Regions from separate parts of the Erwinia sp. 009765445 genome, predicted to be linked through region 1. Evidence: predicted binding sites of a transcription regulator. Region 1 holds the regulator's gene; each other region holds the start of a gene.
The links. Region 1 encodes CRP, which controls carbon source genes, mostly activating them, when cyclic AMP is high. Its sites were predicted from a motif close to ATGTGANNNNNNTCACAT; they were not measured.
Positions count from the first base shown of each region.

Region 2: pth (aminoacyl-tRNA hydrolase) is a predicted target of CRP. The motif match lies at 1,758-1,775, and genes of this name have one in related genera.
Region 3: AC3Y5R_RS23165 (nucleoside-specific channel-forming protein Tsx) is a predicted target of CRP. The motif match lies at 7,320-7,337, and genes of this name have one in related genera.

Region 1 covers NZ_JBYUWC010000008.1:188,092-197,987, forward strand. Annotated here, with positions in the region: gene AC3Y5R_RS10955 (putative adenosine monophosphate-protein transferase Fic) at 1-557, shown strand, start outside; gene AC3Y5R_RS10960 (aminodeoxychorismate synthase component II) at 591-1,166, shown strand; gene argD (bifunctional acetylornithine/succinyldiaminopimelate transaminase) at 1,254-2,474, shown strand; gene AC3Y5R_RS10970 (YccS/YhfK family putative transporter) at 2,552-4,624, opposite strand; gene crp (cAMP-activated global transcriptional regulator CRP) at 4,683-5,315, opposite strand; gene AC3Y5R_RS10980 (OsmC family protein) at 5,626-6,030, shown strand; gene AC3Y5R_RS10985 (phosphoribulokinase) at 6,060-6,929, opposite strand; gene AC3Y5R_RS10990 (creatininase family protein) at 7,105-7,905, shown strand; gene AC3Y5R_RS10995 (LysR family transcriptional regulator) at 8,006-8,905, opposite strand; gene AC3Y5R_RS11000 (BMP family protein) at 9,017-9,896, shown strand, end outside.
Region 2 covers NZ_JBYUWC010000010.1:176,001-185,896, reverse strand. Annotated here, with positions in the region: gene AC3Y5R_RS13260 (hypothetical protein) at 1-893, opposite strand, end outside; gene pth (aminoacyl-tRNA hydrolase) at 1,002-1,589, opposite strand; gene ychH (stress-induced protein YchH) at 1,854-2,135, shown strand; gene AC3Y5R_RS13245 (GGDEF domain-containing protein) at 2,172-3,350, opposite strand; gene prs (ribose-phosphate diphosphokinase) at 3,467-4,414, opposite strand; gene ispE (4-(cytidine 5'-diphospho)-2-C-methyl-D-erythritol kinase) at 4,555-5,445, opposite strand; gene lolB (lipoprotein insertase outer membrane protein LolB) at 5,442-6,068, opposite strand; gene hemA (glutamyl-tRNA reductase) at 6,295-7,551, shown strand; gene prfA (peptide chain release factor 1) at 7,595-8,677, shown strand; gene prmC (peptide chain release factor N(5)-glutamine methyltransferase) at 8,677-9,504, shown strand; gene AC3Y5R_RS13210 (SirB2 family protein) at 9,519-9,896, shown strand, end outside.
Region 3 covers NZ_JBYUWC010000032.1:1,709-11,604, reverse strand. Annotated here, with positions in the region: gene nrdE (class 1b ribonucleoside-diphosphate reductase subunit alpha) at 1-1,977, opposite strand, end outside; gene nrdI (class Ib ribonucleoside-diphosphate reductase assembly flavoprotein NrdI) at 1,974-2,384, opposite strand; gene nrdH (glutaredoxin-like protein NrdH) at 2,389-2,631, opposite strand; gene AC3Y5R_RS23195 (DUF883 family protein) at 2,898-3,224, opposite strand; gene AC3Y5R_RS23190 (DUF2002 family protein) at 3,387-3,722, shown strand; partial or broken gene AC3Y5R_RS23185 (hypothetical protein) at 3,947-4,048, shown strand; gene mmuM (homocysteine S-methyltransferase) at 4,050-4,967, shown strand; gene AC3Y5R_RS23175 (hypothetical protein) at 5,079-5,498, shown strand; gene speG (spermidine N1-acetyltransferase) at 5,539-6,096, opposite strand; gene AC3Y5R_RS23165 (nucleoside-specific channel-forming protein Tsx) at 6,252-7,118, opposite strand; one part of gene AC3Y5R_RS23160 (IS3 family transposase) at 8,135-8,396, shown strand; one part of gene AC3Y5R_RS23160 (IS3 family transposase) at 8,396-9,246, shown strand; partial or broken gene AC3Y5R_RS23155 (aldo/keto reductase) at 9,237-9,896, shown strand, end outside.

The sequences.
Region 1 (9,896 bases):
CCGGAAAGCTAACCGATAAGCAAAAAACTTCCCTCTGGCAGCAACGTCAGGACGCAAATTTCCTCGCCAGTTTCCTGCTGGGCGGTACCACTCTCGATCTCGGCGCACCCAATCCGGGGCTGCCACATCTGCGAGCTTTGCACCGCGCACTGTTCCATGATGTTCTCGATCGGGCGGGCGAACTTCGCAGCGTCGATATTCAACTGGGCGACACACCCTGTTGCCACTTCGAATATATCGAGAAAGAGGGTAATGCGCTGATGCAGGCGCTGGAAGAGGAGATCGGCGTGGCTGACCTGCCGGTAAACCAGCTGGTGGAGAGGCTGGCATGGTATTACTGCGAACTGACGGTTTTACATCCTTTCCTGCGCGGTAACGGCCGTGCGCTACGGCTGTTCTTTGAGCAGCTGATCATCCATGGCGGTTACGATATCCAGTGGCGGCAAATTGACCCCGCAAGCTGGCATACGGCGGTTGAAACCAGCCTGGCGGGCGATCTCGCTTTACTCACGGCGGCGTTTGGCAAAGTGGTAAGCGAACGGCCGGAAAATGCGTAGAATAGCGGCCTTCCAAACCGGTCCGGAGTGCCGATGCTGCTGCTTATTGATAACTATGACTCTTTTACCTGGAACCTCTGTCAGTACTTCTGTGAGCTGGGGGAAGAGGTGCTGGTCCGGCGTAATGACGAGCTGACGTTGGATAAAATTGCCACCCTGCGGCCGGAAAAGCTGGTGATCTCTCCCGGTCCCTGTACGCCGGACGAGGCGGGTATTTCACTGGCGGCGATTGCGGAGTTCGCCGGAAAACTGCCAATCCTCGGCGTCTGCCTGGGTCACCAGGCTATCGCGCAGGCTTTTGGTGCGCGGGTGATACGGGCCAGGGAAGTGATGCACGGCAAAACGTCGGCGATTGAGCATAATGATGGGGGCGTCTTTTCCGGCCTGAAACATCCGCTGACGGTGACGCGCTACCATTCGCTGATTGTGGAGAAAGAGTCCCTTCCGGCGGAATTTGAAATGACCGCCTGGACACTGCGCGATGGCAAGCCTGACGAGATTATGGGGTTCCGCCATCGTCATCTGCCGCTGGAAGGGGTGCAGTTCCATCCGGAAAGCATTCTCAGCGAGCAGGGACACCAGCTGCTGGAAAATTTCCTCCGGCAGTGAAAAAGTTTCCTTTGATTGATTTTTTATGCATATTTTGTGATTATAATTTCACTTCCTGCAACGTAAAAAAAACAGATGAGGTAGTCAATGGCAGCGGATAAATTAGCGGTAACGCGGGCGACGTTCGATGAGGTGATCCTGCCTGTTTATGCACCAGCTCAGTTTGTGCCGGTGAAGGGCAAAGGCAGCCGGGTCTGGGACCAGCAGGGGAAAGAGTATATCGACTTTTCCGGCGGTATCGCGGTGACTGCGCTGGGCCACTGCCATCCGGCGCTGGTGGAAGCCTTAAAAAGCCAGGGAGAGACGCTGTGGCACACCAGCAACGTCTTCACCAACGAACCTGCGCTGCGCCTCGCCAGCAAACTGATTGCAGCGACTTTTGCCGATCGCGTGTTTTTTGCTAACTCCGGCGGTGAAGCGAACGAAGCCGCTTTCAAGCTGGCCCGCTATTACGCCTCAAAACGCCATTCGCCTTACAAGAGCAAAATCATCGCTTTCCACAACGCCTTCCACGGGCGGACGCTGTTTACCGTTTCCGTTGGTGGGCAGCCGAAATACTCGGACGGCTTCGGTCCGAAACCGGCGGATATCCTCCACGTGCCGTTTAACGATCTGGCTGCGGTCAAAGCGGTTATCGATGATCACACCTGCGCCATCGTGGTGGAGCCAATCCAGGGTGAAGGCGGTATTATGCCTGCCACGCCGGAGTTTATGCAGGGCCTGCGCCAGTTGTGTGATGAGCATCAGGCACTGCTGGTGCTGGATGAAGTGCAGAGCGGCATGGGCCGCAGCGGCAAACTGTTTGCTTACGAGCATTACGGCGTGGAGCCGGACATTCTGACCACCGCAAAAGCGCTGGGCGGCGGCTTCCCGGTCAGTGCGATGCTGACCACTAATGCAATTGCCTCCACCATGTCACCGGGCGTGCATGGCACCACTTACGGCGGTAACCCACTGGCCTGTGCGGTGGCCGAAGCAGCATTGGATATCATCAACACCGAAGAAGTGCTGAGCGGCGTGGAAACCCGTCGCCAGCAGTTTGTCACTGCGCTGAAAGCAATCGACGCGAAGCTGGATCTGTTCAGTGAAATCCGTGGCAAAGGCTTGCTGATTGGCGCGGCTCTCAAGCCACAGTATGCCGGTAAGGCTCGTGACATTTTGAATGCTGCAGCGGCGGAAGGGGTGATGATCCTTAACGCAGGAACGGATGTGATCCGCTTTGCGCCTTCACTGGTGATCGAACCGGCTGATATTGAAGAGGGGATGGGGCGCTTTGCCGTCGCGGTGGAGAAAGTGCTGGCCGGTTAAGGCACGCAAACGGCGAGGTTGTTAACATACTCCCTGCGCCTTGAGTTTGTAGCAAACAGGGGCCTGAGCGATCGGGTCTATTTTCTCAAGCGCCGCGACAGCCAGCGCCCGTGATGTGGGCGATTGAACCATGCCAGTGATGAGATGGTGTGCATCACGCTGAGATGTCCCAATATGCGCTGCACGTGCCTTTCCAGAATGGTCACCGGACCCTGCTGAATTTCTCCCTGGCCATCCAGCACGTTAGTGTCAGAGCTGGGGCCGTCATATTCCAGTCGCTGCTGGCAGCGCTGTAACGCAATCTCACAGGACTGCAAATACCGCTCCGCCAGCGATGACGTCAGCATGGTATGCTCACGCGCGAGGATGGTCATCGCGTTGATGTGCTCAACGATAAACTGGCTGTGCGTCACCCACAGCTTCATGTCTGCCAGATAACTCGAATCGAAACCGGGCTCCTGCATCGCCTGATTCAGCGAGTTAAAGAGGGCGTTATGAGCCTGATTGACCCGCATACGCTGGTAAGCCAGCTTTACCGGGTCCTGCTCGTTGCCCAGCAGCATCTGCAGCGCTCCCTGATAGGCTTCCAGCGCATCGTGCGCATTCTGCCGCAGCAGCCCGCTTTGCCACTGCGGCCACAGCCAGATCATGCCGCCAAAGGCAATCAGGCAGCCCATCAGCGTATCCATCAGGCGCGGCAGCAGGAAATCAGCCCCGTTCAGTGACAGCAGTTGAAGGGAGTAAACCGCCGTGACGGTAAAGCCAATCATCGCCCAGCCGTAGAACTTACGGATAAACAGGTAGCTGATCAGGGTGATTGCCAGCATCACCAGCAGCACCAGAGGCTCCGGGGCCTGCAGCCGCAGAGTAACGGCAGCGATAATCAGCCCGGCAAGGGTCCCCAGCGCTCTGTGCTGGATCCGGACTCTGGTGGCGCTGTAACCGTTCTGACTGACAAACATCACCGTCATCAAAATCCAGTAGGGCTTGGGCAGGTTAAAGAACAGCGCCAGCGAGCTGGCAAAGGTCAGCATCACCGCAAAACGGGCGGCGGTGCGCAGCGCGGCGGACGTCAGCGACAGATAACTTCTTATGGCCGGGAGCAGCGGCAGACGGCGCTGGCGGTCGGCCATCAGGTCGCGCTGATAAAGTGGGCGCTGAGTGCGCAGGACGCGGGCAATGCGGCTGAAGTGGTAATAACAGAAGTTGCCGACCGGATTGTCCCGGTGCTGGCGGGAAATTTTTTCCAGCGCCTGAAGCTGCTTATCCATGGTAAATCGCTCAGGCAGCTTATGATAAAGGATATCGTCTGCCAGCTCGCGCAGCCTGGCCGCAATGGTCTGGGCGTTCCAGCGGATCACCGCTTCGGCGTGGCTCTGTTCCACCAGCTTCTGCACCTCTTCCGGCTGATGCAGGCTGACGGAGATATGCTCCTGCAAATCCAGCGCCACCTGAAAGGCGCGGGTCAGCCGCTTGTGATGATTATCGTTATTGGCGGCCAGCATGTGCATTTGCTGGTAGCAGGTGGTGATCAGATCGACCGCTTTCTGCTGACGGGCCAGCAGCGGCGGCAGGGCTTTTTCCGGATCGGTGAGTTTAGTCAGCAGGGTATATTTAGCTTCACAGTAACCGGCCAGCTCCCGATACAGCAGGCTCAGCGTTTCGCGCATCGGCTGCTCTTTCCACAGCCAGAACCAGAACCAGTTGAAGACGCCGTACCAGACCGTGCCCAGTACGTAGAGCATCGGCGGCTGCCAGATTGGCATCCTTCCCGCCAGGCTGAGGGTGAAGATCGCCGCAATCAGCGAGCCGGGCAGCAGTCGTCCGTGCAGCGGGCTGATCTCTCCGGTCACGCCGAGCAGCATCGCCATCACGAACAAAATAGCGGGCAGGGGAACCTGGTGTGCACCCAGGTACTGGATCAGAAAGCTGCTGGAGGCAAACAGGCTACCGCCCACGATCAGGCGTTTGAAAAAGCGTTTATGCGGGGTATCAAGACCGGCGATGTTGCAGCAGGCCGGGACTAAGGAGAACAGCAATCCCTTTTGCAAATCGCCCAGCAGCCATCCGATAGCAACCGGTAAACAGAGCACCAGCGTCTGGCGCAGTGCGTAGTTGACTTCAGGGTGATAAATGATTCGACGCCACATCACTCCGTACCAAATAAAAAGGCGCAACAGAGACTGTTGCGCCGAGGATCAGAGCCGGTTAGCGTGTGCCGTAGACAACGATAGTTTTACCGTGCGCCGAGATCAGGTTCTGATCTTCCAGCATTTTCAAAATACGCCCAACGGTTTCACGGGAGCAGCCAACAATCTGGCCGATCTCCTGACGGGTGATTTTGATCTGCATTCCGTCAGGGTGAGTCATGGCATCCGGCTGTTTAGCCAGATTGAGCAGGGTTTGCGCGATGCGACCAGTCACATCGAGGAAAGCTAAATTGCCCACTTTCTCGGACGTTACCTGCAGGCGGCGCGCCATCTGCGAAGAGAGACGCATCAGAATGTCGGGGTTCACCTGGATCAGCTGGCGGAATTTCTTATAGGAAATTTCAGCGACTTCGCACGCGGTTTTTGCCCGTACCCACGCACTGCGCTCCTGACCCTCTTCGAACAGGCCAAGCTCGCCAATAAAATCGCCCTGATTGAGGTAAGAGAGGATCATCTCTTTGCCTTCTTCATCCTTGATCAGCACCGCTACCGCGCCTTTGACGATGTAGTAGAGGGTTTCCGCTTTCTCACCCTGGTGAATCAGCGTGCTTTTGGATGGATACTTATGAATATGGCAATGTGACAGGAACCATTCAAGTGTCGGGTCTGTTTGCGGTTTGCCGAGAACCATTCGCTGTTATCCTCTGTTGTCATCGTGCCTTAAATACAGGGGCAGAGTTCCCTGTCAGGCGTTGAAATAGTCAAGCGTTTCCCTGTCAGGAAATTTATTCGGCTTCTGTGGGAAGCCAGGCTCGTTATGTCGTTCCGTTTCGTCAAAGCTTGTAGAGTACTGACGAAAGTATTACAGCCTTGTTTGTAGCACAGCTTTGCACGAGTGTCTTCTGTTGTCTCGCTTCAGCATAGTGCGAAATCTGCTGCATTGCCGTTTTTGTTGCTAAAGCGTAATCTGGTGTTAACTGAATGAATTAGAGGAGTTTGTTATGCAGGCACGTGTCAAATGGGTGGAAGGGCTGACCTTTTTGGGAGAATCCTCATCAGGACATCAGGTGCTGATGGATGGCAACTCAGGGGATAAAGCACCCAGCCCGATGGAGATGGTGTTGATGGCAGCGGGCGGTTGTAGCGCGATTGACGTGGTTTCAATCCTGCAAAAAGGCCGTCACGATGTTAAAGACTGTGAGGTTAAGTTGACCTCCGAACGGCGTGAAGAGGCTCCGCGTCTCTTCACCCATATCAATCTGCATTTTATCGTAACGGGTAACGCATTGGGCGATAAAGCTGTGTCCCGCGCTGTCGATCTCTCAGCAGAAAAATATTGCTCCGTTGCGCTGATGCTGGGCAAAGGTGTGGAGATCACTCACAGCTATGAAGTGATTGAGCTGTAAAATATCCCGAGCCCCGCACTGTCGGGGCACTACTCTATCTTCTTCCCTTCGATTAACCGTTGCACCAGCGGCCCCATGATCAGCTCCATCGCCAGCCCCATTTTGCCGCCAGGTACCACCAGCGTGTTGATGTGAGAGATAAAAGAACCCTGCAGCATCGCCAGCAGATAGGGGAAGTCGATATCTTCCAGTCCCTGAAAGTGGATCACCACAAAACTTTCATCCAGCGACGGGATGCCCCGTGCGGCGAACGGATTGGAGGTATCAACGGTCGGGACGCGCTGGAAGTTAATGTGCGTGCGCGAGAACTGCGGAGTGATGAAGTTGATGTAATCCTCCATAGAACGCACTACCGAGTCCATTACCGCTTCACGCGAGTGGCCGCGTTCACTGGTATCACGCACCAGCTTCTGGATCCACTCCAGGTTAACGATAGGCACCACGCCAACCAGCAGATCCACATGCTGTGACACATTGTTCTGCGGTGTTACCACCCCGCCGTGCAGCCCTTCATAGAACAACACATCAGTCGGCTCCGGCAGCGGCTGCCACGGCGTGAAGGTTCCCGGCACCTGGTTCCACGGCACCGCCTCATCATAGGTATGCAGATACTTGCGCGACTTGCCGCTGCCGCTTTTGCCGTATTCCTGGAAGGTTTGCTCCAGCAGCGCGAAGTCGTTGGCATCAGGGCCAAAATAACTGATGTGTCGGCCCATATCGCGCGCTTTGCGGATTGCCATATCCATCTCAGGCCGGGTATAGCGGTGAAAGCTGTCCCCCTCCACTTCGGCGGCATGCAGGTTAAGCTGCTGAAAAATTTTGCGGAAGGCCAGGCTGGTTGTGGTGGTTCCCGCGCCGCTGGAACCGGTCACGGCAATCACCGGATGTTTGGCAGACATGTTAGCTCCCTGAGAAAGATCATATCGATCCAGCATTGGTATCATGTTTAGCGCACGGGTGTCACCTTTGCCCCTCTCCGATGCCAAAAAAGCAACGCGCCGCCGCATTTTTGCTGCTTCATTTAGCGCACCAAATTGCTCAGACTGTACAAAACAGTGCAGGAGATAACTTTCAATGAATATGCCTTCGTCACGCTGGTGGTGGGATCTCTCGACCCGTGAATTCAGCGAGCTGGAGATGGACAAGATTGTTGCGGTGCTGCCGATTGGCGCAGTGGAGCAGCATGGCCCGCATCTGCCAGTCAGGGTGGATGCCGCGATTAATGCCGGGATCGTTGCCGAAGCGGTCGGCATGATGCCTGCAGATCTCCCGGTGCTGATCCTTCCCGCACTGCCGGTCGGCAAATCTGATGAGCATCTCAATTACCCTGGCACGCTGACCCTTCCTTATGATGTGCTGGGCAAAGTGTGGTTTGAAGTGGCAAAAAGCGCCTGGCGCGCCGGGATCCGCAAGCTGATTTTCTGGAATTCGCATGGCGGCCAGCCGCAGCTGATGGAGATTGTCTGCCGCCAGCTGCGCATTGAACTGGGAGTATTTGCCGTCGGAGCCAGCTGGTTCCGTACCATCGACTCCAGCGATCTGTTCAGTGAACACGAGCGGCAGCACGGTATTCATGGCGGTGAGTCGGAAACCAGTGTGATGCTGCATCTTCATCCGGATCTGGTGCAGATGAAATATGCAGAGGATTTTGTATCCGCCTCGGTGGCACTAGCGGAAACTGGCGGCATCCTTACCCCGGAAGGGGGCGTGGGCTTTGGCTGGATGGCGGAGGATCTGCATCCTTCCGGCACCACCGGTAACGCCGCAGCTGCGGATGCCGAACGCGGCAAAATCGAAACCCGGCGGGCGGCTGAGGCGCTGATTAAGCTGATCCGTGAGGTGCAGGCTTACCGGCCACCTTACCAGTCAAAATAGAGTATGCCTTCAGCAGGCGGCATGCCACGCATTTCAGCATGCCGTATTGCCCGCTTTCCTTACCGTGAGATTTAAGGCCGCTCCGGCACGCTGAAGTCCGCTAAGCCATCTGGCTCATCATTGCCTTGATGGTCTCCGCCAGCACGCTGCCAATCGCACTGGTGCCCCGATCATGCCCAATCAGCATCAGATTCTGTGTGCGCTGCGCCAGCTCGCGCACCGGAATATAGATCAGCCTGCCGCTGCGCAGATCGAACTCAATATCAAACGGCGTCAGGAAGGTCAGCGCCTGGTCGACCATCGCCGCCTGACGCATCACCTCGATCGAATTGGTTTCAATGACCGGGTGCACGGTCACTGATGCCCGAGAGAACAGATCGTTCAGATAAGGGCGGATCACCATCGACTTGTCGGCAATCACCAGCGAATGGGGCACGCAGTCGCTCAGGCGCAGGCTGGTTTTATCCGCCAGTGGATGGCCGGGTGCCACCACCGCCCCAAGCCTTCCGACCGCACTGCCCAGCGTACGGAGGGAAGGGGGTAAATCAAAATCGAATCCCAGCCCTAAATCTGCCTCGCCCGACTCCACCGCGCTGGTAATGTCGTGACCGGTGGTCATCTGCCGCAGGACTAATTTTACCCTGGGATTTGCCCGCCGGAATTCAGCGGCCACGCGGGGGATCAGATTGGCCGCCAGCCCGCTCATCATCGCTACCGTGACTTCGCCACGCCGCAGCCCCTTCAGCTCCTCAATCTTAATCTGCGCCCATTCCAGCTCTTTAAATGTCTGGCGGACGTGGTGGATCAACACTTCTCCGGCGGCCGTCAGCACCATTTTGCGTGGCAGGCGTTGGAACAACGGGGTGCCGAGTTCTTCTTCCAGCGCGAGGATTTGCCGGTTAATGGCGGAAGCTGAAATATGCAGTCTGCTGGCCGCTTTACGGATTGACCCGCTGCGCGCCACTTCATCCAGATAGGTCCACAGGCGATGCTGAAGCATGACGACTCCGTAGTGTTGCCTTTAAGGCATCGTTGAGTACGAAAAACTGTGCTTTTAAGGTAACGAAAATCGCGGCATAACTGAACAATCTTCAGTTGAGGGGGCATAAAAATGGCAGGTGTAAGTCGCAGGGGATTTGCAAAGATGCTGGCGGGCGCGGTGATGTTACCGGCTCTGGCGCCGTTACTTTCTCGTAAAGCGCTGGCCGCGGATAAGAGCATCAAAATCGCATTGTTGTTGCCGGGTTCCGTTGCCGATGGCGGCTGGAGCATGCTGGCGTATCAGGGGCTCCAGGCGCTGAAAAAAGAAGGTTTCACCGTGGCTTACAGCGAAAGCGTGCCGCAGGCGCAGATGGAGCAGGTGATCCGCGGCTATGCCGACGACGGTTACTCGCTGATTATCGGCCACAGCTTTGAATACGGCTCGGCGTTTGCCGAAATTGCCCCTGACTACCCGGATACCCACTTCTTCGCTTCAACCTTTAAGCCGGATGAAACCGCGCCGGGCAATGTGGAATACGTCAATCTTGCCTATCTGCAGGCGGCTTATGCCGCAGGCGCTCTGGCAGCTCTGATTTCCGATAAAGGTAAAGCGGTCGGTTTTGTCGGCGGCGGTGATAATCCAACACAACAGGCGATGATGCGTGCCTTTATTGCCGGTGCCGAGAAAACCCGCCCAGGCGTGAAAGGGCTGGGCGTGGTCACTGGTGATTACGATAACGCAGCGAAGGGCCGGGAAGCGGCAACTACCATGATCGGCAACGGAGCCGACGTGATCTGGCATGCCGCTGATGTGACCGGGCTGGGTGCGCTGCAGGGTGCTGCCGCCGCGAAAGTTAAAGCCATCGGCTGCTATGCCGATCAGATGGATGTTTCCCCGGCGTACATTGCCTGCAGCCTGAAGCAGAACCTTGACTGGATGGTGGAAGAAGTCGGCCATTCCGTGGCGAATAACGCCTTCCTCGGTGGCAAAGAGTGGGCACCGACGGTGG
Region 2 (9,896 bases), on a different contig from region 1:
GGGGGGGGCTCCGGAGCCGAAGGACGCGGGCCGCTGTAAATTTCCTGGTATTCCGCTTTGGTCATATTCTGATCCACATAGCGCTTATCACGTCCTGAACCATAGCGGTAAGACTCACCAAGGTTATTTGAGGCGTGAAACTGATCGTAAACCCATCCTTTTGATACTGCCTTGCGGATCAATTCCTGGTTGCCAGGATTGCCCAGCGCATCATCGAAATCCGCAAATTCACGCTCCACTTCAGCACGGCTTACCATACCGCCACGGGTGAAGGCTGCTTTCATTCCAGGATCGTATTGCGGTGTAAATTCATGCACCACCCGCGATCTTGCGCTCGCGTAGTGAAAGTTTTTCTCCAGCATCGCGCGACTGAAGAGTGCCCAGGGATCGGCGATGACCTTCTCCTCGTCCGAGTTCGGGTCACCGATGACCACATAGGTGTGATCGGTTCTGCCGCGTGTCTCCACGACAGAGACGGGCTGATTTAAGCCGGAGCTGGCGATCAGCTGTGCACAGACCATCGCCATTTCACCGCAGTTACCCACACGATAACGTTTTGCTTCCCACATGCTGCTGAGCGGCGTCATGTCTTCTTCTTTGATTCGTTTACGCATTACCAACTGACGTTTTAACGTTTCAGCATTGGTACTGAGTGAATGAAAACGCTGATCGCCCACACCCATAAAGAGAATGCGGTGGGTATCACCGATCGCCTGGTTGGCGACCTGTAATGCATCGAACTGCTGCCGGCTGACTTTTACCTCGCAGTCGCGGTGCGCGCGGTTGCCCGGCTCAAGCGCCAGCCGGATGTTAACTCTGTCGTTTGATCGCAGATTGCGTATGTCTCGGCTGTCAGGGGCAACGGGAATTCTCCCGGAGATGGGTGATGGCACAGTAATCCCTCTTAACGGTAACGGGTCTACAGGCACGACGGGCGTGCCACGTTATAGTTGCTAAAAGGGTGAGTGTAGGGAGTTGGAGGAAAGTTCCAGGGTAAAGCTTCAGCCAGCCTTAAAGCTGTGCAGCCGGTTCATCGCTTTCAGCCTGTCGTCCTTCAGCCAGACTTCGGTGCAACGTGCCGCTTCATCCACCGCGTCATCAATCAGCTTCTGCTCGGCTGCCTGAGGTCTACCCAGCACAAAGCCAACCACCTTGTTTCTGTCGCCGGGATGGCCGATACCAATCCGCAGGCGATGGAAGTTCAGGTTGTTGCCCAGCTTGCTGATGATGTCTTTCAGGCCGTTATGGCCGCCGTGACCGCCACCCTGCTTGAACTTCGCCACGCCCGGCGGCAGGTCCAGCTCATCATGCGCGACCAGAATCTCTTCCGGAGTGATGCGGTAAAACGTCGCCATTGCCGCCACGGCCTTGCCGCTCAGGTTCATAAATGTGGTGGGAACCAGCAGGCGGACATCTTCACCGCCGATGTTCAGCCGCGCGGTGTAGCCGTAGAACTTACTCTCTTCTTTCAACGACTGATTGTGACGTTGAGCCAGTAAATCGACATACCAGGCACCGGCGTTATGGCGCGTTGCGGCGTATTCAGCGCCCGGATTGGCCAGACCGACAATCAGTTTGATGCTGCTCACTTGTTTGTATTCCTGAGGAGTGCTTGGAGAAGGGGGGTAGTGTACTAAGAGCGGTCGAAGAACTCAAAATTGTGAGCCGCCACGCAATAGTTGAGGGTGGTTATAATGCCGTTTCTATAGATAAATCAGCTTATTGCACGTAAAGATTTGTCAAAGTTTGAGCAACAAATGTGATCTGTCCCGCAACCGAACCATTAACCATTGCATAAACTTATGGCACTACAGCGCGGGAATGCGCTTTGCACTGACTTCTGGAGGTGAGAGATGAGACGTAAACATGCCAATATTACCGGTAATGCTCTGATGGTGCTGGGCCTGGTGGTGATGGTGGTGGGAGTGGGTTACTCCGTGCTGAATCAGCTGCCGCAGTTGCAGTTACCTCAATTTATGGTTCATGGTGCCATCTTCAGTATCTTTGTTGGCGCACTGCTCTGGCTGGTAGGCGCGCGCATCAGCGGCCGTGAAAAAGTCACCGATCGCTACTATTGGGTGCGTCATTACGGTGATAAACGCTGCCGCAGGAATTCCAGCCATATACAGCATTGATTGCTGGCATCAGCCGGTTGCGCAAAGTTTGTGTTCTCAGACCAGTATCGCTTCAATTATTTCTGGCTCTGATTCCCTCTGAGGCACAAACAGCGTAACCCGGTTTCTGCCCAATACTTTCGCCTGATACAGTGCCTCATCGGCGGCCACCATCAGCGTAGCGATCTGATGGTCAGGCCCCGTGCCGGTTACCACGCCAATACTCACCGTGTAGTTCACGCCCTCCGGTAATGCATTTTCCACCGCGTAACGGATCCTTTCGGCGCACAGCAGTGCATCGCTTTCACTGGCGCTGACGATTGCAGCAAACTCCTCTCCACCCAGCCGGGCGAAACAGCTTTTTACCGGCATCAGTTGCTTCACCTGGCGACAGAAATCGACCAGGATCCGGTCGCCCTGCGTATGGCCAAAGCGGTCATTGATGCTTTTGAAATGGTCCAGATCAAACAGCATTACCGTCAGCGGCTGGCCGTTTTTATCGCATGAACGGGCCAGCTCTTCGCCTTTTTCAAACAGTGCGCGGCGGTTCCAGACGCCGGTCAGCGGATCGAGCAATGAGGCCTGTTTGTATTTAATCTGTGTGCGTTCATTGACCATCGCCAGCATGGTGAACGTCAGTCCAATCACCATCATGATCGATTCCAGAATCACATAGACCGAGAAAGTAGAGCCGCCAATCGCACCATCCAGCGGGCTGGGAATGCCGCCATCCAGCAACGCGCGCGCCACATGAAACAGCAGGTGGATCCACAACAGCAGTTGTGCAGGCCAGTAGGTGACGGGAAGGGTTGCTCGCGATTTGCGTAATTCGAAGATCATCCAGGCGGTGTAAATGATGCATAACACACAGCTGGCGAGAATGCGGTTCGGCATTGAATAGTAAAACTGCGGGAACAGGCAGAGCACGGCCCAGATTAGCGGGCCAGACAGCCATAAATAGCCGTAAGAAGCGCCACGAAACGATCGGAAGGCCAGCACCAGCAAACTGTAGGACAGCATCACCAGAATATTGCCGACCGCTACCGGCCAGAACAGTTGTCCCTCGCTGCGCAGGCTGCTCAGAAATACCGCAACGATAGAGATAACCAGTGACAGACACTGAAAGCCCAGTACCGGGTTGTACTGTGACCCTTTCCAGGCAAAAACCATGATGATGCTGAGGAAAAACAGCACATAGAGTTCACAGACAAACAGGGTATAGACGTCGAGCGCCATTTTAAGAATATTCCTGGAAAATCGATCTGAGCAAAATAGCATTAATTAATTGTGCTCAAAAGACCCAACAGGTTTGTTTATGAAAAAAAGGGACGGGCGAACCCGTCCCCTGGCTATCAGTGTTCAAACATCGCAGAGATAGACTCTTCGTTGCTGATACGACGGATTGCTTCAGCCAGCATGCCGGACAGCGTAAGGGTACGCACGTTTGGCAAGGCTTTGATCTCTTCCGGCAGCGGAATGGTGTCGCAAACCACCACTTCGTCAATCACGGAATGACGCAGGTTTTCCACGGCGTTGCCGGAGAAAATCGGGTGCGTGGCGTAAGCGAATACACGCTTGGCTCCACGCTCCTTCAACGCCTCAGCGGCTTTGCACAGGGTGCCGCCGGTGTCGATCATATCATCAACCAGCACGCAGTCACGGCCGGCAACGTCACCGATGATATGCATCACCTGTGAAACGTTGGCGCGCGGACGGCGTTTGTCGATGATAGCCATATCAGTATCGTTAAGCAGTTTGGCAATCGCACGGGCGCGAACCACACCACCAATATCCGGAGAAACCACAATCGGGTTCTCCAGACCAATCTGCAGCATATCTTCCAGCAGGATCGGGCTGCCGAAAACGTTATCAACCGGGACGTCAAAGAAGCCCTGAATCTGCTCAGCATGCAGATCCACAGTCAGTACGCGGTCAACACCAACGCTGGAAAGAAAGTCCGCCACCACTTTGGCAGTGATCGGCACACGCGCAGAACGCACGCGGCGGTCCTGACGGGCATAACCAAAGTAAGGGATAACGGCGGTAATACGACCAGCGGAAGCGCGGCGCAGGGCATCTACCATCACAACCAGTTCCATCAGGTTGTCGTTAGTAGGAGCACAGGTGGACTGGATGATGAAAATATCACCACCGCGTACATTTTCATTGATTTGTACGCTCACTTCACCATCACTGAAACGACCGACGGCGGCGTCGCCCAGGCTAGTGTAAAGGCGGTTGGCAATACGTTGTGCTAGTTCCGGGGTGGCGTTACCAGCAAAAAGCTTCATATCAGGCACGAGAAGAACCTCAGGCTTTGCGTCCAGAGAATGAACATCGTCGTCAGCAGCACTGGGCGGTATACCGCTGACGGGTTCATACGGGTGTAGTATCGAGCGCAGTGCAACCTCAGGAACAGGGTGAGATTGTCACTGACTCTTTATTGCGCCGAAAGGTGACGGTGCAGTGGCGAAACGTTAACGCCTCGCGCGACAAAGCCCTGCCACTTTTTCGGAACAAGCTCAGACACCTGGCGGGCAGCAGACTCGGTGTCGAATTCAGCAAACACACAAGCGCCGGTACCAGTCAGGCGCGACGGCGCGTATTCTAGCAGCCAGGAAACAAGCTGTTCAACCTCGCGAAAACGTTTTCTTACGACTGGCTCACAATCATTACCGTAATCGGCCAGTAATAACTCACTGATTTTCCGTCGCGGTGTGTCACGGATCAGCTCCGGATCGGTGAAAACCGCCGGGGTGGAAATGTGTACACCAGGATGAATAACCAGATACCACTTCTCTGCCGGAGCCACCGGCGTCAGCTCTTCGCCAACCCCTTCAGCAAACGCGGCAAATCCCTGCACAAACACCGGCACATCCGCGCCCAGTTGCAGGCCGAAGGTGGCCAGCTCGGAAAGGCTGAAGCCGGTTTTCCAGTAGTGATTCAGTGCCACCAGCACGGTGGCGGCATCGGAAGAGCCGCCACCAAGGCCACCGCCCATAGGCAGATTTTTTTCAATCGCCAGGGTGGCTCCCGCATTTTCCGGCAGCGTTCCGCGCAGCTGAGCCTGCTGGCGTAACAGCTTCGCGGCGCGTACCACCAGATTCTCCTCCTCCGGCACGCCTTCTACCGCCGTCAGCAGCTTTATGCTGCCGCTGTTGTTGGCCGTGATGGTCAGCTCGTCACCGAAATCCAGAAACTGAAACAGTGTCTGCAGATTATGATAGCCGTCGGTGCGACGGCCGGTGATGTAGAGGAACAGATTCAGTTTAGCGGGTGCCGGCCATTTCACGATGGCCGGAAGGGCGGATTGAACGGTGCCTGCACTCATTTAACCGTCCAGCTGTCCATTTTCAGTTTGATGCGCTGACTGCCTTCGTGCAGTTCCATATTAGACGGAAGGTTGGGCTGCTGCCTGCTGTCGTAGCCGGAATAGTCCACTTTCCACTGCTGACCGTTACGGCTGTAGTTCACTTCACGCAGGCGGTACTGGTCGTCCAGTGAATAATCCGTTGCGTCACCCGGCAGGCCGACCATCCACTGGCGCAGGTTAGCGAGCGGAATATCCATCCCGGTCAGCTGAGCGATCATGCTCTCCGCATCATTACCGGTGTAGCGCTTGCCTTTGTTATCGACAATCTGCACCACGCTGCCCTGCGCATCCAGCTGCAGTTCGGTGCTGCCCAGCGGGTTTGTCAGCAGCAGACGGTAGCGGTCTGGTGAGGTTTGCTGCCAGTTGAAACGCGCATAGACCTTCTGGCTATCGGAAAGATAGGCAAAAGCTCCACGGGTCTGATACTGAGTAATTTGTTGCACTTCGTGCTGATGCTGCTGCCACTGCGGAGAGGTGACGCTCTGTCCCGGGCCCTGGGGTTGCTGATGAAGGCCACAGGCGGCCAGTAACACGCTGGCAAGCGGGAGAAGCCGCGTCAGGCGGCGATTCTGCAATAACATAGGGGTCAGCTCCTCAGACTCCGGTCGGGCGTACATGCCCAAAAGTAACCGTTCAAATTATCGGCCCGTGGGGGCGGCGTCAATGCTGAATTTGTCTTATTTGATGGCTGACGGCTATATCTTGTTACAGCGATCGTTGAAGGATGGCTTTTCTTGATCTCGCGCATCTTGTAGAATGCGCCTCACAAAACCCTATCAACAGTGGGATATCCCGAAACTACTCACCATGACGTTGCTGGCTCTCGGAATTAATCACAAAACGGCTCCTGTTGCTCTGCGCGAACGTGTTACGTTCGGGCCGGAGACGCTGGATCAGGCCCTGAACAGCCTGCTGGCCCAACCGCTGGTGCAGGGCGGCGTGGTGCTGTCTACCTGTAACCGGACCGAGTTATACCTCAGCGTTGAGCAGCAGGAAAACCTGCAGGAGCAATTGGTGAAGTGGCTGTGTGATTATCACCAGCTCAGCCCTGAAGAGGTGCGTAAGAGCCTCTACTGGCATCACGGCGATCAGGCGGTCAGCCATCTGATGCGCGTGGCCAGCGGGCTGGATTCTCTGGTGTTAGGGGAGCCACAGATCCTCGGTCAGGTGAAAAAAGCCTTTGCCGATTCGCATCGTGGCCAGCCCATTACCAGCGAGCTGGAAAGGATGTTCCAGAAGTCCTTCTCGGTTGCCAAACGGGTACGCACGGAAACCGATATCGGTGCCAGTGCGGTGTCGGTCGCTTTTGCCGCTTGTACGCTTGCCCGGCAAATCTTCGAATCCTTATCGACCGTTACCGTGCTGCTGGTTGGCGCTGGTGAAACGATCGAGCTGGCGGCCCGTCACCTGCGTGAGCACAGCGTGCAGAAGTTGATTATCGCTAACCGTACCCGTGAACGTGCGCAGCTGCTGGCCGATGAGGTTGGCGCGGAAGTGATTGGCCTGGCCGACATCGATGAGCGGCTGGCCGAAGCCGACATAATTATCAGTTCCACCGCCAGTCCGCTGCCGATCATTGGCAAGGGGATGGTAGAGCGCGCGCTGAAAAAGCGCCGCAATCAGCCAATGCTGATGGTGGATATCGCGGTTCCCCGTGATGTGGAGCCGGAAGTGGGCAAGCTGGCCAACGCCTATCTCTACAGCGTTGATGACCTGCAGGCGATTATCGAAAGCAACATGGCGCAGCGCAAAGCCGCCGCCGTGCAGGCCGAAAGCATTGTCGTCCAGGAAAGCGGAGAGTTTATGTCGTGGCTACGCGCGCAGAGCGCGGTGGAAACGATCCGCGACTACCGCTCTCAGGCCGATCGGGTTCGCGCTGAACTGGAAGCCCGTGCCATGGCTGCCCTGCAACTGGGTGCCGATCCGCAGGATGTGATCCGCGATATGGCCCACAAACTGACCAACCGTTTGATCCATGCACCAACCAAATCTCTTCAGCAGGCTGCCCGCGATGGGGATACTGAACGCCTGCAGATTTTACGCGACAGCTTCGGGCTGGATTAGCGTTTTATTCGCCTCTCTGAACAACTAAGGTAAAACACCATCAATGAAGCCTTCTATTGTTGCCAAACTGGAAGCCTTGCAGGAACGCCATGAAGAAGTTGAGGCGATGCTGGGTGACGCTGGCGTGATTGCCGATCAGGAGCGTTTTCGTGCGCTGTCACGCGAATATGCTCAGCTGACCGACGTCAGCCAGTGCTTCCGCCGTTGGCAGCAGACTCAGGATGATATTGACACTGCGCTGGAAATGCTCGACGACCCTGAAATGCGTGATATGGCGCAGGAAGAGCTAAAACAAGCCCGTGAAGCCGGTGAACTGCTGGAGCAGGAGCTGCAGGTGCTGTTGCTGCCGAAAGATCCGGATGATGAGCGCAGCTGCTATCTGGAAGTGCGTGCCGGAACCGGTGGTGATGAAGCGGCTATTTTTGCCGGCGATCTGTTCCGCATGTACAGCCGCTACGCCGAATCACGCCGCTGGAAAGTGGAAGTGATGAGCGCCAACGAAGGCGAGCACGGTGGCTATAAAGAAGTGATCGCTAAGGTGATCGGCGATGGCGCTTATGGCCGCCTGAAATTCGAATCCGGCGGTCATCGCGTGCAGCGCGTGCCGGAAACCGAATCGCAGGGCCGTATCCATACTTCCGCCTGTACCGTGGCGGTGATGCCTGAAGTGCCGGAAGCCGAACTGCCGGACATCAATCCGGGCGATCTGAAAATTGATACCTTCCGCTCCTCCGGGGCGGGTGGTCAGCACGTTAACACCACCGATTCGGCAATCCGTATTACTCACCTGCCAACCGGTATCGTGGTGGAGTGCCAGGACGAGCGTTCACAGCATAAAAACAAAGCTAAAGCGCTGGCCGTGCTGGGTTCGCGCATCCGTGCGGCCGAAATGGCCCGTCGTCAACAGGAAGAAGCGTCAACGCGCCGCAACCTGCTCGGCTCCGGTGACCGTTCCGACCGTAACCGCACCTACAACTATCCGCAGGGGCGTATCACTGACCACCGTATTAACCTGACCGTATACCGTCTGGAAGAGGCAATGCAGGGCAAGCTGGATATGCTGATTGAGCCAGTGGTACAGGAATATCAGGCGGATCAGCTGGCTGCTCTGTCCGAGCAGGAATAATGGAGATCCGTCAGTGGCTGCGGGCCGCTATCCTCCAGCTGGCATGCAGTGATAGTCCGAAGCGTGATGCGGAAATTTTGCTGGAGTTTGTCACCGGCAAATCCCGCAGCTGGCTGATAGCCTTTGACGATACCCTCCTCAGTGAGGAGCAGCTGCAACAGCTGGATCCTCTGTTGGCTCGCCGCGCCAGTGGCGAGCCGGTTGCTTACCTTACCGGTGAGCGCGAATTCTGGTCTTTGCCTCTCGCCGTTTCCCCCGACACGCTGATCCCACGTCCTGATACCGAGCTGCTGGTGGAGCAGGCGCTGATGCGTTTACCTGCCGCTGCAAAAGTGCTGGATCTGGGCACCGGTACCGGGGCAATTGCGCTGGCACTGGCCAGCGAGCGTCCTGACTGCCGGGTGACCGGCGTGGATCGCATTCCGGCGGCGGTTGAGCTGGCGCAGCGCAATGCACAGAATCTGGCGATAACCAATGCCTCGTTTCGCCTGAGCAACTGGTTCAGCGCGCTGGCCGGTGAGCAGTTTGCGCTGATTGTCAGCAACCCGCCCTATATAGACCAGGCCGATGAACACCTGAGCCAGGGTGACGTCCGTTTCGAACCTGAAAGCGCGCTGGTGGCGGCCGATCACGGCCTGGCAGATATCAAAATTATCGCCGCAATGGCCGGAGAGTTTCTGCTGCCCGGCGGCTGGCTGCTGCTGGAACATGGCTGGCAGCAGGCGGAACAAGTGCGCACTATTTTGCGCGAAAACAGGTTTTACTCTGTGGCAACCTGCCAGGATTATGGCGGCAATGACCGCGTAACTTATGCTCAGAAACCATAACCGGGAGAACACCCATGGCTGACTGGTACAGCCCCGTTAAAATGTTTCATCTGCTGACTGTCACCGTAACCGCGCTGATGTTTGTGCTGCGCTTTTACTGGTTGCAGACTGGATCGGTGATGCTCCAGCGTCGCTGGGTGCGCATTGTGCCGCATCTCAATGACACGTTGCTGTTACTTTCCGGTATCCTGTTGGTGGCAATAACCCATTTTTATCCGTTCTCCCCGCAGGGAGCATGGCTGACTGAGAAGTTGTTTGGCGTTATTATCTTTATCGCGCTTGGGTTTATCGCCCTGGGGCGCAGGCCACGGGCCCAAAAAATCCGGTGGATTGCCTTTATTGTGGCGGTCGCCGTGCTGGGGGTGATTTATCATCTGGCTACCACCAAAATG
Region 3 (9,896 bases), on a different contig from region 1:
CAGCGTCAGCGACAGCCCCTGATCGACGTGGCGGGTGGCTTCAGCGTAGGTATTGATAATCGCTTCAGGCCCGATGTCATAAGCGTCGCGGTAAAACGCCTGGTTATCGTTATTCATAAACGGCGCAGGGTAATAGACGCGGCCGGTTTTCCCCTCTTTTCGAATTTCAATACGCGACACAATCGGGTGGATGCTGGAAGTGGCGTGATTGATATAAGAGATGGATCCCGTTGGCGGAATTGCCTGCAGATTCTGGTTGTAAATGCCGTGTTCCATGACCAGATTGCGCAGTTCCAGCCAGTCCTGCTGAGAGGGCAGGGTGAAACCGGCACGTTGAAACAGCGCGGCAATTTCTGCAGTGCGCGGCTGCCAGCTCTGATTTACATACTGTTCGAAGTATTCTCCGCTGGCGTAGCGGGAATCCTCAAAACCGGCAAAACGCTCTCCGCGTTCCTGAGCAATCAGGTTTGAAGTGCGCAGCGCGTGGTAAGTGATGGTGTAGAAGTAAAGATTGGTGAAATCCAGCCCGGCTTCTGAGCCGTACTGAATGCCTTCACGCGCCAGATAGCCATGCAGGTTCATCTGCCCCAGACCAATCGCGTGCGACTGCGCATTGCCGCGCTCAATCGAAGGCACCGAGTTGATATGGCTTTGATCCGAGACTGCGGTCAGGCCGCGCACTGCGATTTCCACCGTGCGGGCAAAATCCGGAGAGTCCATGGTGTGCGCGATGTTCAGCGAGCCGAGGTTGCAGGAAATATCCTTGCCGATGCGACGATAGCTGAGATCGTCGTTGTACTCGGTTGGCGTGTTGACCTGCAGGATCTCCGAGCAAAGGTTGCTCATATTGATCCTGCCCTGAATCGGGTTCGCACGGTTCACCGTGTCTTCAAACATGATGTAGGGATAGCCCGACTCAAACTGAATTTCCGCCAGCGTCTGGAAGAACTCACGTGGATTAATAAAGGTGCGGCGAATGCGATCGTCGGCCAGCATCTCTTCGTACTTCTTGCTGATGCTGATATCCGCAAACGGCTGACCGTAAATCCGCTCCACGTCATAAGGAGAAAACAGCGCCATTGGCTGGTTAGTTTTCGCCAGCTGGAAGGTGATATCCGGGATCACCACGCCAAGCGACAGCGTTTTGATGCGGATTTTCTCGTCGGCGTTTTCTCGTTTGGTATCCAGAAAGCGCAGGATATCGGGGTGATGAGCGTGCAGATATACTGCGCCAGCGCCCTGACGCGCGCCCAGCTGGTTGGCGTAAGAGAAGGCATCTTCCAGCATTTTCATCACCGGGATCACCCCGGACGACTGGTTTTCAATACGCTTGATGGGGGCACCGGATTCACGCAGGTTCGACAGCAGAAACGCCACGCCGCCGCCACGTTTGGATAGCTGCAGGGCCGAGTTTACCGCGCGGCCAATGGATTCCATATTGTCTTCGATGCGCAGCAGGAAGCAGGAGACCAGTTCGCCGCGCTGCTGCTTACCGCAGTTCAGGAAAGTCGGCGTGGCAGGCTGGAAGCGCCCGGCCAGCATCTCTTCCATCAGCGACAGGGCCAGCGTCTGGTCACCTTTCGCCAGCGTCAGAGCGACCATGCAGACGCGCTCGGTGAAACCTTCCAGATAGCGTTTGCCATCAAACGTTTTCAGCGTGTAGCTGGTGTAAAATTTCCAGGCGCCAAGGAATGTCTGGAATCGGAAACGGCGTGCGTAGGCCTGTTCAAACAGCAAACTGACAAATTCGAATGGATAAGCGTTAAGCACCTCCGCCTCGTAATAGCCTTCAGAAACCAGATACTGTAAGCGCTCACCCACCGAATCAAAGGCGACGCTGTTCGGTAGCACGTGCTGCAGAAAATAGTGGCGGGTCGCCTCATGGTCTTTATCAAACTGAATTTTGCCGTCTGCGTCATAGAGATTAAGCATCGCGTTCAGCGAGTGGTAATCCGCTGCGACCGGATTTAGGATTATGAGTGTACTTTCTGTCGCTGCCAAAATTCGGTTACTCCCTGAGATACGTTAGCGATGTCGTCACGGGTGCCCAGCAGTTCAAAGCGGTAAAGGCACGGCACCTGACATTTCTGCGCAATGATGGTGCCTGCCAGACAATAGGCTTCACCAAAATTACGGTTCCCCGCGGCAATCACACCGCGGATCAGCTGGCGGTTACTGACATCGTTTAAAAACTGGATGACCTGTCTGGGCACTGCTCCCCTCGCCGTGCCGCCGCCATAGCTGGGGACAACCAGGATATAGGGTTCATCGACCCTCAGGCAGTGTTCATCCTCCAGCGGAATGCGCAGGGCGGGTAAGCCGGTGCGAAGGACAAAGCGATGTGTGTTTTCCGACTGGCTGGAGAAATAGACCAGTGTCGACATCTGCTCAGCCCCGCATGGCGGAGAGCTGACGGAGGGCAGAGATTTTATCCGGGCGGAAACCGCTCCAGTGATCTTCTTCCGCCATCACCACCGGCACCTGGCGGTAGCCCATGGATTTCAGCGTTTCCACTGCGGCGGGTTCATGGTCGAGATTGACCAGCTGGTAATCGATACCCTGCTTATCCATCGCATTTTTCGTCGCATTGCACTGGACACAGTTGTTCTTTGTGTAAATAATAATGCGCATGATTCGTATTTACCTTGTTGGCCGGATGACGTCTCGAATGGCACGATTTTTGCTGACTATCGTTACCGCCGGAGTGCCACATGTAGTGGCTGTCTCAATGAGTTAAATACTAGATATAGTGGTTTGGAATTGCAACCACGCAATATCCAGGTTTTTATGATTTCTTTATTTTTACCGTTGCTAAGCCTTGTCACCAGAGGCTTGAGGCCAGATAAAAAAAATCCCCACAGCGCAAACTGCAGGGATTTCGGCGGGAAAGGACGGGATCAGTGACGGGAAGTTGTGGTAGTGGCAATCAGCGCACCCACAAAAACGCCCAATGCAGTACCAATCCCCACACCATGCCAGGGCTTGTCACGGATATAAGAATCAACGTGATCGCCAGCGTCTTTTGCCGCCTGAGTCACACGGTTGCGGCCATGCAATTTAGCGCGGGTTTCTTTCAGCAAAGCTTCAGCACGTGAACGCGCGCCATCAACTTCATCCTTTGTTTTGCTGCCGTAAGATTTCAGCAGATCGTCAAGGGTATCAGCCAGCTGTGAAACGTCCTGATTGATATCAATGTCTTCGTTTTTAGGTGTCCGGTTAAACATTTATCTCTCCCCTGGAAATGAAACGTACTATTAACTGTAGACCATTACCGAGTTTTTTAGTGACCCGAACCGGGATCTGGGCCGTTTCTGGATTATTCCGAAAGCGCCAGCCCTTCACGCTGTTGTAAGGTTGCTGGGTTGGCACGTTTTAGAGGATTAAGCATGTATTTACGCCCTGATGAGGTGGCTCGCGTACTGGAAAAAGCGGGGTTTGAGATGGATGCGGTGACCGCAAAAGCCTATGGATATCGCCGCGGAGACAGCTACGTGTATGTGAACCGTGAAGCAAGGATGGGCCGTACCGCACTGGTGATCCACCCGACGTTAAAAGAGAAAAGCCATAGCTATGCGGAACCCGCTTCCGATATGAAAACCTGTGAACACTATGTGCAGTTTCCAATGTATCTGGCCGGTGACAATCAGGATCACTACGGCATCCCACACGGCTTCAGTTCGCGTGCGGCGCTGGAGCGTTACATCACTCTTATGTTCGGATGATCTCTCACGATCCTCGTGAATTCAGCGCATATCTGTACTGATGGCGCTGAAACCTCTCTCCTGCTGCACTCATCCCCACACTCTGTACCGTTGTTTTGCTGCGGAATAATCGGTATAACGCTGGCTTATGTGGAAGTTTAGACGTCTATACGGATAACTCAGCGATGTAGCAATCTCAGCAGGACACCGCGCAACCATTCATACGCACCATGAAAACCCGCCACTGCGGCCTGCCTTTTGTGGCGCTCTGTTATGGGGCTTACTATTTCACGCAGTTGCTGAAGAAGCGCGATACCGCGAAGGAGACTCAGCATGTTTCCGACTGATATGACCGTGCAACAAAGGGTAGCCGCTGGCCTGGTGCTGGATGGCGCAATGGCGACCGAACTGGAAGCGCGCGGCTGCGATTTGACCGATGCGCTGTGGTCGGCGAAGGTGCTGATTGAAAATCCGGAACTAATCTACCAGGTTCACTACGACTATTTTAAAGCGGGCGCACAAGTTGCTATTACCGCCAGCTATCAGGCTACGCCGCAGGGTTTTGCAAAGCGTGGGCTGAGTGCAGGCGATTCGCTGCAGCTGATTGCCCGCAGCGTTGAGCTGGCCAGCCGCGCCAGAGGGGATTATCTTGCTGAGCATCCGGATGCGGGAGCGTTGCTGATCGCGGGGTCTGTCGGACCTTATGGTGCTTTCCTGGCGGATGGCTCGGAATATCGTGGCGATTATTCGCTGCCGCAGCAGGAAATGATGGATTTCCATCGTCCGCGCATTCGAGCCCTGATTGATGCGGGTGCAGATATCCTGGCTTGTGAAACCCTGCCTTCCTTTGCGGAAATCCAGGCGCTGGTGGCGCTGCTACAGGAATTCCCGGCCACGCCAGCATGGTTTTCCTTCACGCTGCGTGACAGCGAACACCTGAGCGATGGCACGCCGCTAAGTGAAGTGGTGGCTCTGCTGGACGGCTGCCCGCAGGCCGTCGCGCTGGGCATTAACTGCATCGCACTGGATAAAGTAACCGCAGCGCTGGAAGTCCTTTCATCGCTGACTGCCAGGCCGCTGGTGGTCTATCCAAATTCTGGTGAGCAGTATGATGCCACCAGCAAAACATGGCACAGTGATGCTTCCACCTGCACACTGATTGATAATCTTCAGGTCTGGCAAAAAGCCGGTGCGAAGCTGATAGGCGGCTGCTGCCGGACCACGCCTGCCGACATCGCGGCCATTGCTCAACATTGCCGCTTGTGATAACCCACTGAAAATTTGCGTTATAACGCCCGCACTTGCCGGGTGTTAATAATGAAAACCCGCCTCACTCCGCTTAGACTATTCTGAATATTTAATCCGGCAGGAAGGCTTATGAGAAAGCTTTTATTGGCACTGGCTTCAGCGTGGTTGCTGAGCGGCTGTGCAACAATAGTGGGCGATAAAACCCAGGATGTGGCGATCCAGACGTGGCCGCAGGGCGTGAAGTTTGTGGTGCAGGATGAGACTGGAAGAGCAGTTGCTGAAGGTATCACCCCGAAAACCGTGACGCTTGAGAAATCTGACGGCAGTTACTTAGGCAAGAAAAAATACACGCTGCAGCTTGAGCGTGCGGGTTATGTCCCGCAGACCATCCCGCTGGAGGAGAGGGCTAACCTCTGGTATATCCTGGGCAACATCCCTCTGGGCGGTTTCCCGGGCTGGCTGATTGTCGACCCGTTCAACGGGGGGATGTATAACATTGAGCCAGCAAAAGTGCAGACCATTATGAATCCGGTGGGCGCGCGCGGCTGATAAATTGGGGCATCGGTAAGGTGCCCCGGAACAGAACGACTTATTGTGCGGTAGGCTGAACCATCGTATGAGGCGGCTTGTGCCTGGCCAGATACTGAGGCTGGAAGATGCACATGCGGATGGTATTACGGTATTCGCCGTTGATGAAGAACTCATGGATCAGCTCCCCTTCAATTTCAAAACCTAATTTGGAATAGATGTGGATCGCCTTTTCGTTCTCTTTATCGACAATCAGGTACAACTTGTAGAGGTTTAGCACCGAGAAGCCGTAATCCATCGCCAGCCTGACCGCTTTACTGGCCAGCCCTTTGCCCTGATGGCTGGGGGCGATGATAATCTGAAATTCTGCCCGGCGATGAATGTGATTGATCTCAACCAGTTCAACCAGTCCGGCCTTATCCCCTTCATATTCCACTACAAAGCGGCGTTCGCTCTGGTCGTGAATGTGCTTGTCATAAAGATCGGACAGTTCGACAAACGCCTCATAAGGTTCTTCAAACCAGTAACGCATGACGCTGGCGTTATTATCCAGCTGGTGAACAAATCTCAGATCTTCCCGTTCCAGCGGACGGAGTTTGACACCCTGTTCTGCAGGCATGGCAGACATATATTTTCCTTGTTGCAGATGCATTATTGCCTGAAGAAGTATACGTCTGGCGATGAGGAATGGCACTGAGCAGGGCAGGAGCTGGATCAATAACTGAGCCGCCAGCCGGAAAAAGTGGCTGGCGGTTTAACAGCGGTTAAGCTAAATCAGAAGTTGTAGCCAACCACCAGGTAGTAACCCCAGCCAGTGGATTTCACTTCAAACGGACCGTTGCCGAAATTGAGTTCCTGGCCATCAGCCCACTGTCCGCCGTTGTGGAACCAGCGCGCTACGAAGGAGTAGTGCCAGTGATCATAGCCCAGCGAGAGGATATGGCTTGAGGCAATGGAATTGCTGGTGCGCGAAGCATCAGACTTGTCACGCAGGTCTGAACCCCAGTCAAAGTTGGTGAAGCCTACGTAGCTCAGGTTACCGCCCCAAAGGGTGGTAATTGGCACGAAGTATTTCACCTTGAAGCGATAACCATCCCAGCTGTTTTCATTGGCAGCACCGTAGTTCTCCCACTGATATTTGGCATAGACGTTCAGCGACAGGCCGACATCTGAATGGGTATCGATATCGGTGCCCAGCCCCATATACAAGGTATTCTGACGGTTCGCGCTGTTATGGCCCATATCGTAGATATAGTTGTTGGCGAAGTACCACTCTTTGAACGGGCCGAAGCTCAGATCGGTGTTGGTCAGCTTATCAATAGAGAAACGAGGTTCGATCTCCATAAACAGGGGAGAACCTTTGTCCCAGATGCCACTGTCATTCGAATTACCCGCTCCGAAGAATTTAGGCACATCAACGTAACCATAAAAGTCGAACCAGTCTTTTTTGGCGAAGGCTTCATATTCCAGATAAACGTCGTTATTCAGACGAGGTCCAAAGCGGGTGTGGTAGCTACCCACCACGTTTACGCTCTGGTGCCACCAGTCGGAAACATATTCAGGACCATCGGTTGCAGCAAAAGAAGAGGCACTATAAGAAAGCGCAGCCAGGGCGCCAGCCATCACAATTTTATATTTCATTATATTACCACATGCTTATCGACCATTTTCTGCTGACAGCGCGATGGTCTTATTAAGACGTTATCAGGGGAGAAGTGGGTGGCTGTATTTACAGCGGAAAACACCCGTACCGGATGCTGTGGCAGTGTGCCGTCATCCGCGTTTAAGGAAATAGAGATTGCTCACACTTGTCAAACTCTGTTTCATTTCAGTTCAATTAAAATGTGATATTCATCACATAAACATGCGTTTAGTGAGAGAGAGGATTCGGTGACGTTCTCAGGTGAATTTTTACCGTGAGTAATCGTTTGCCTCGGTGGGGAAGTGAAACGACTTCAACAAACTGGAAAACAGTGATGAATTTTGTGCACTGACAGGTGATATTTTTTATAAGTTTTACTTATGGTTCTGGTCTGGATCCAGAATGGTGCGAGTTCGATTTTTATACGATTACAGGCCCACGGCTGGGGTACTGTTTCTTTAGCAAGGCTGATATCAGGATGCGGTTTGTTATGAAAAAATATTATTCGGTGACACAATAATTAATTTGAGTTAAGTAAATTATTTAACATTAAATTAATCTGAATTAACGTGAAGGAAATAAAAAAGCCCGGCCATAAGGCCGGGAAGCTCATCTTTAGATTTATGTACAGCCTTATTTCAGAGTAAGAATGAGGCAGTGAATGCTGGGGCATTAAGTGAATCATTCTTAACTGAAGTATCGATTATAAATATCACGACAGTAAAAACTAATACTTAAAGTGGGGAATTGGATATTTAATTTTATTAGTTTAGGGTATTTGGGTATGTATGTTATAATTTGAACAAAAAAGGATCGATTGTATCTTAATAAGTACGAATCATTCCGGATATATTCTAAAGTGATTTTTGATTCATAATTTCTGATTTGAGTTAAGTTTCTTTTTAAGCGGTTTTTATATTTTAATGTTTATGGGAGTGTAAGTATCCCGCAAAAACGAACCATTCACATTTAGAGATCTTCCGGCATACTTACTCTGCTAATGAAGGAGATCGCTATGCGTAAAGCACGATTCACCGAACACCAGATTATTGCTGTCCTGAAGTCTGTCGAAGCTGGACGTATCGTGAAAGAGGTCTGTCGTGAGGCCGGGATTTCCGAAGCCTCCTATTACAACTGGAAATCGAAGTATGGGGGGATGGAAGCATCTGATATTAAAAAGATCAAAGATCTGGAAGATGAAAATCGTCGTCTCAAACAGATGTTTGCCGATCTGAGTCTTGAATGCCGGGCGCTGAAAGACGTCATCGAAAAAAAGCTTTAAAACCAGCGATAAAGCGTGAGCTCGCCAGCTATCTGACGACGCAGTATACGATGAGCATACGCCAGGCATGCAGGATATTATCGCTGAGCAGGACGGTGTTTCGTTATCAACCGGATACCCGACGTGATGAGCCGGTGATCCAGAGCCTGACTGAGGTGGCCGAACGTTATCCGCGCTACGGATTTAAGAAGCTTTTTCAGGTGCTTCGCAGGAAGGGGCATGTCTGGAACCACAAGCGCGTACACCGGATATATTGTCTGCTAAAACTTAATTTTCGTCGTAGGGGTAAACAACGCCTGCCGGTGCGTAATCCGGCTCCGCTGGCAACGGTGGAAGCACTTAACCAAAGCTGGTCGATTGATTTTATGCACGACGCGCTGACATGCGGCCGACGTTTTCGGACTTTCAACGTCGTGGATGATTTTAACCGTGAAGCTCTGGCTATCGAAATTGACCTGAATATCCCGGCGCAGCGGGTCGTCCGGGTGCTGGACAGGATAGCAGCACCCCGTGGATATCCGCTGAAGATGCGGATGGATAATGGGCCGGAGCTGGTATCACTGGCTCTGGCGCAATGGGCTGAAGAATATGGTGTGATGCTGGAATTTATTAAGCCGGGTAAGCCGACCCAGAACGCGTTTATCGAACGTTTTAACAGGACGTACCGGACAGAAATACTGGATTTTTATCTGTTCAGAACACTGGATGCAGCGCGGGAAATAACGGAGCGCTGGCTGAATGAATACAACAGTGAGCGGCCTCATGAATCCCTGAATAACCTGACGCCGGAAGAATATGGGCTGATGGCTGAGAAACTGGAAATCTCAAAAAGTGCCTGGAACTAAAACTGGTGTACTTACATGGCGGTAACCCCGATGCGGGAGTATGGTCGGAAATTGGGGCGCTTGATCAGCGTGAGGCTAACCTGCTGATTGCCGGTGCTTTTGCCCAAGGTGTTAACTTCATCGATACGGCTGATGTTTATTCTTTTGGCCAGTCAGAACGTAGGGTAGGTCAGGCCCTGAGAGATCTGGGAATAACCAGGAGCGAGGTAGTTCTGGCTACCAAAACAGCTGGTGTAATGGGAGATAAACCTAACGATCAGGGCGTGTCACGCGGGCATATCATGGATTCGGTGCAAAGAAGCCTGGAGCGGCTTCAGGTAGATCATATTGATCTTTACCAGATTCATACCTGCGATCCGGTTACTCCCGTTGAGGAAACACTTCGGGCCCTTGATGACCTGACGCGGCAGGGATTAATTCGTTATGTCGGCGTTTCAAACTGGCCTGCAGGCAAACTGGGTAAAGCTCTGGGGCTGAGTGAAGCGCTTTACGCACTCGTTTCGAGACGCTGCAGGCGTATTATACGATCGCCGGGCGAGACGTGGAGCGTGAACTGGTGCCACTGGTCACAGAAGAGAGGATGGGCCTGCTTGTCTGGTCGCCCCTTGCCGGTGGGTTACTCTCCGGGAAGTTTGGTCCAGGAGCCCCAA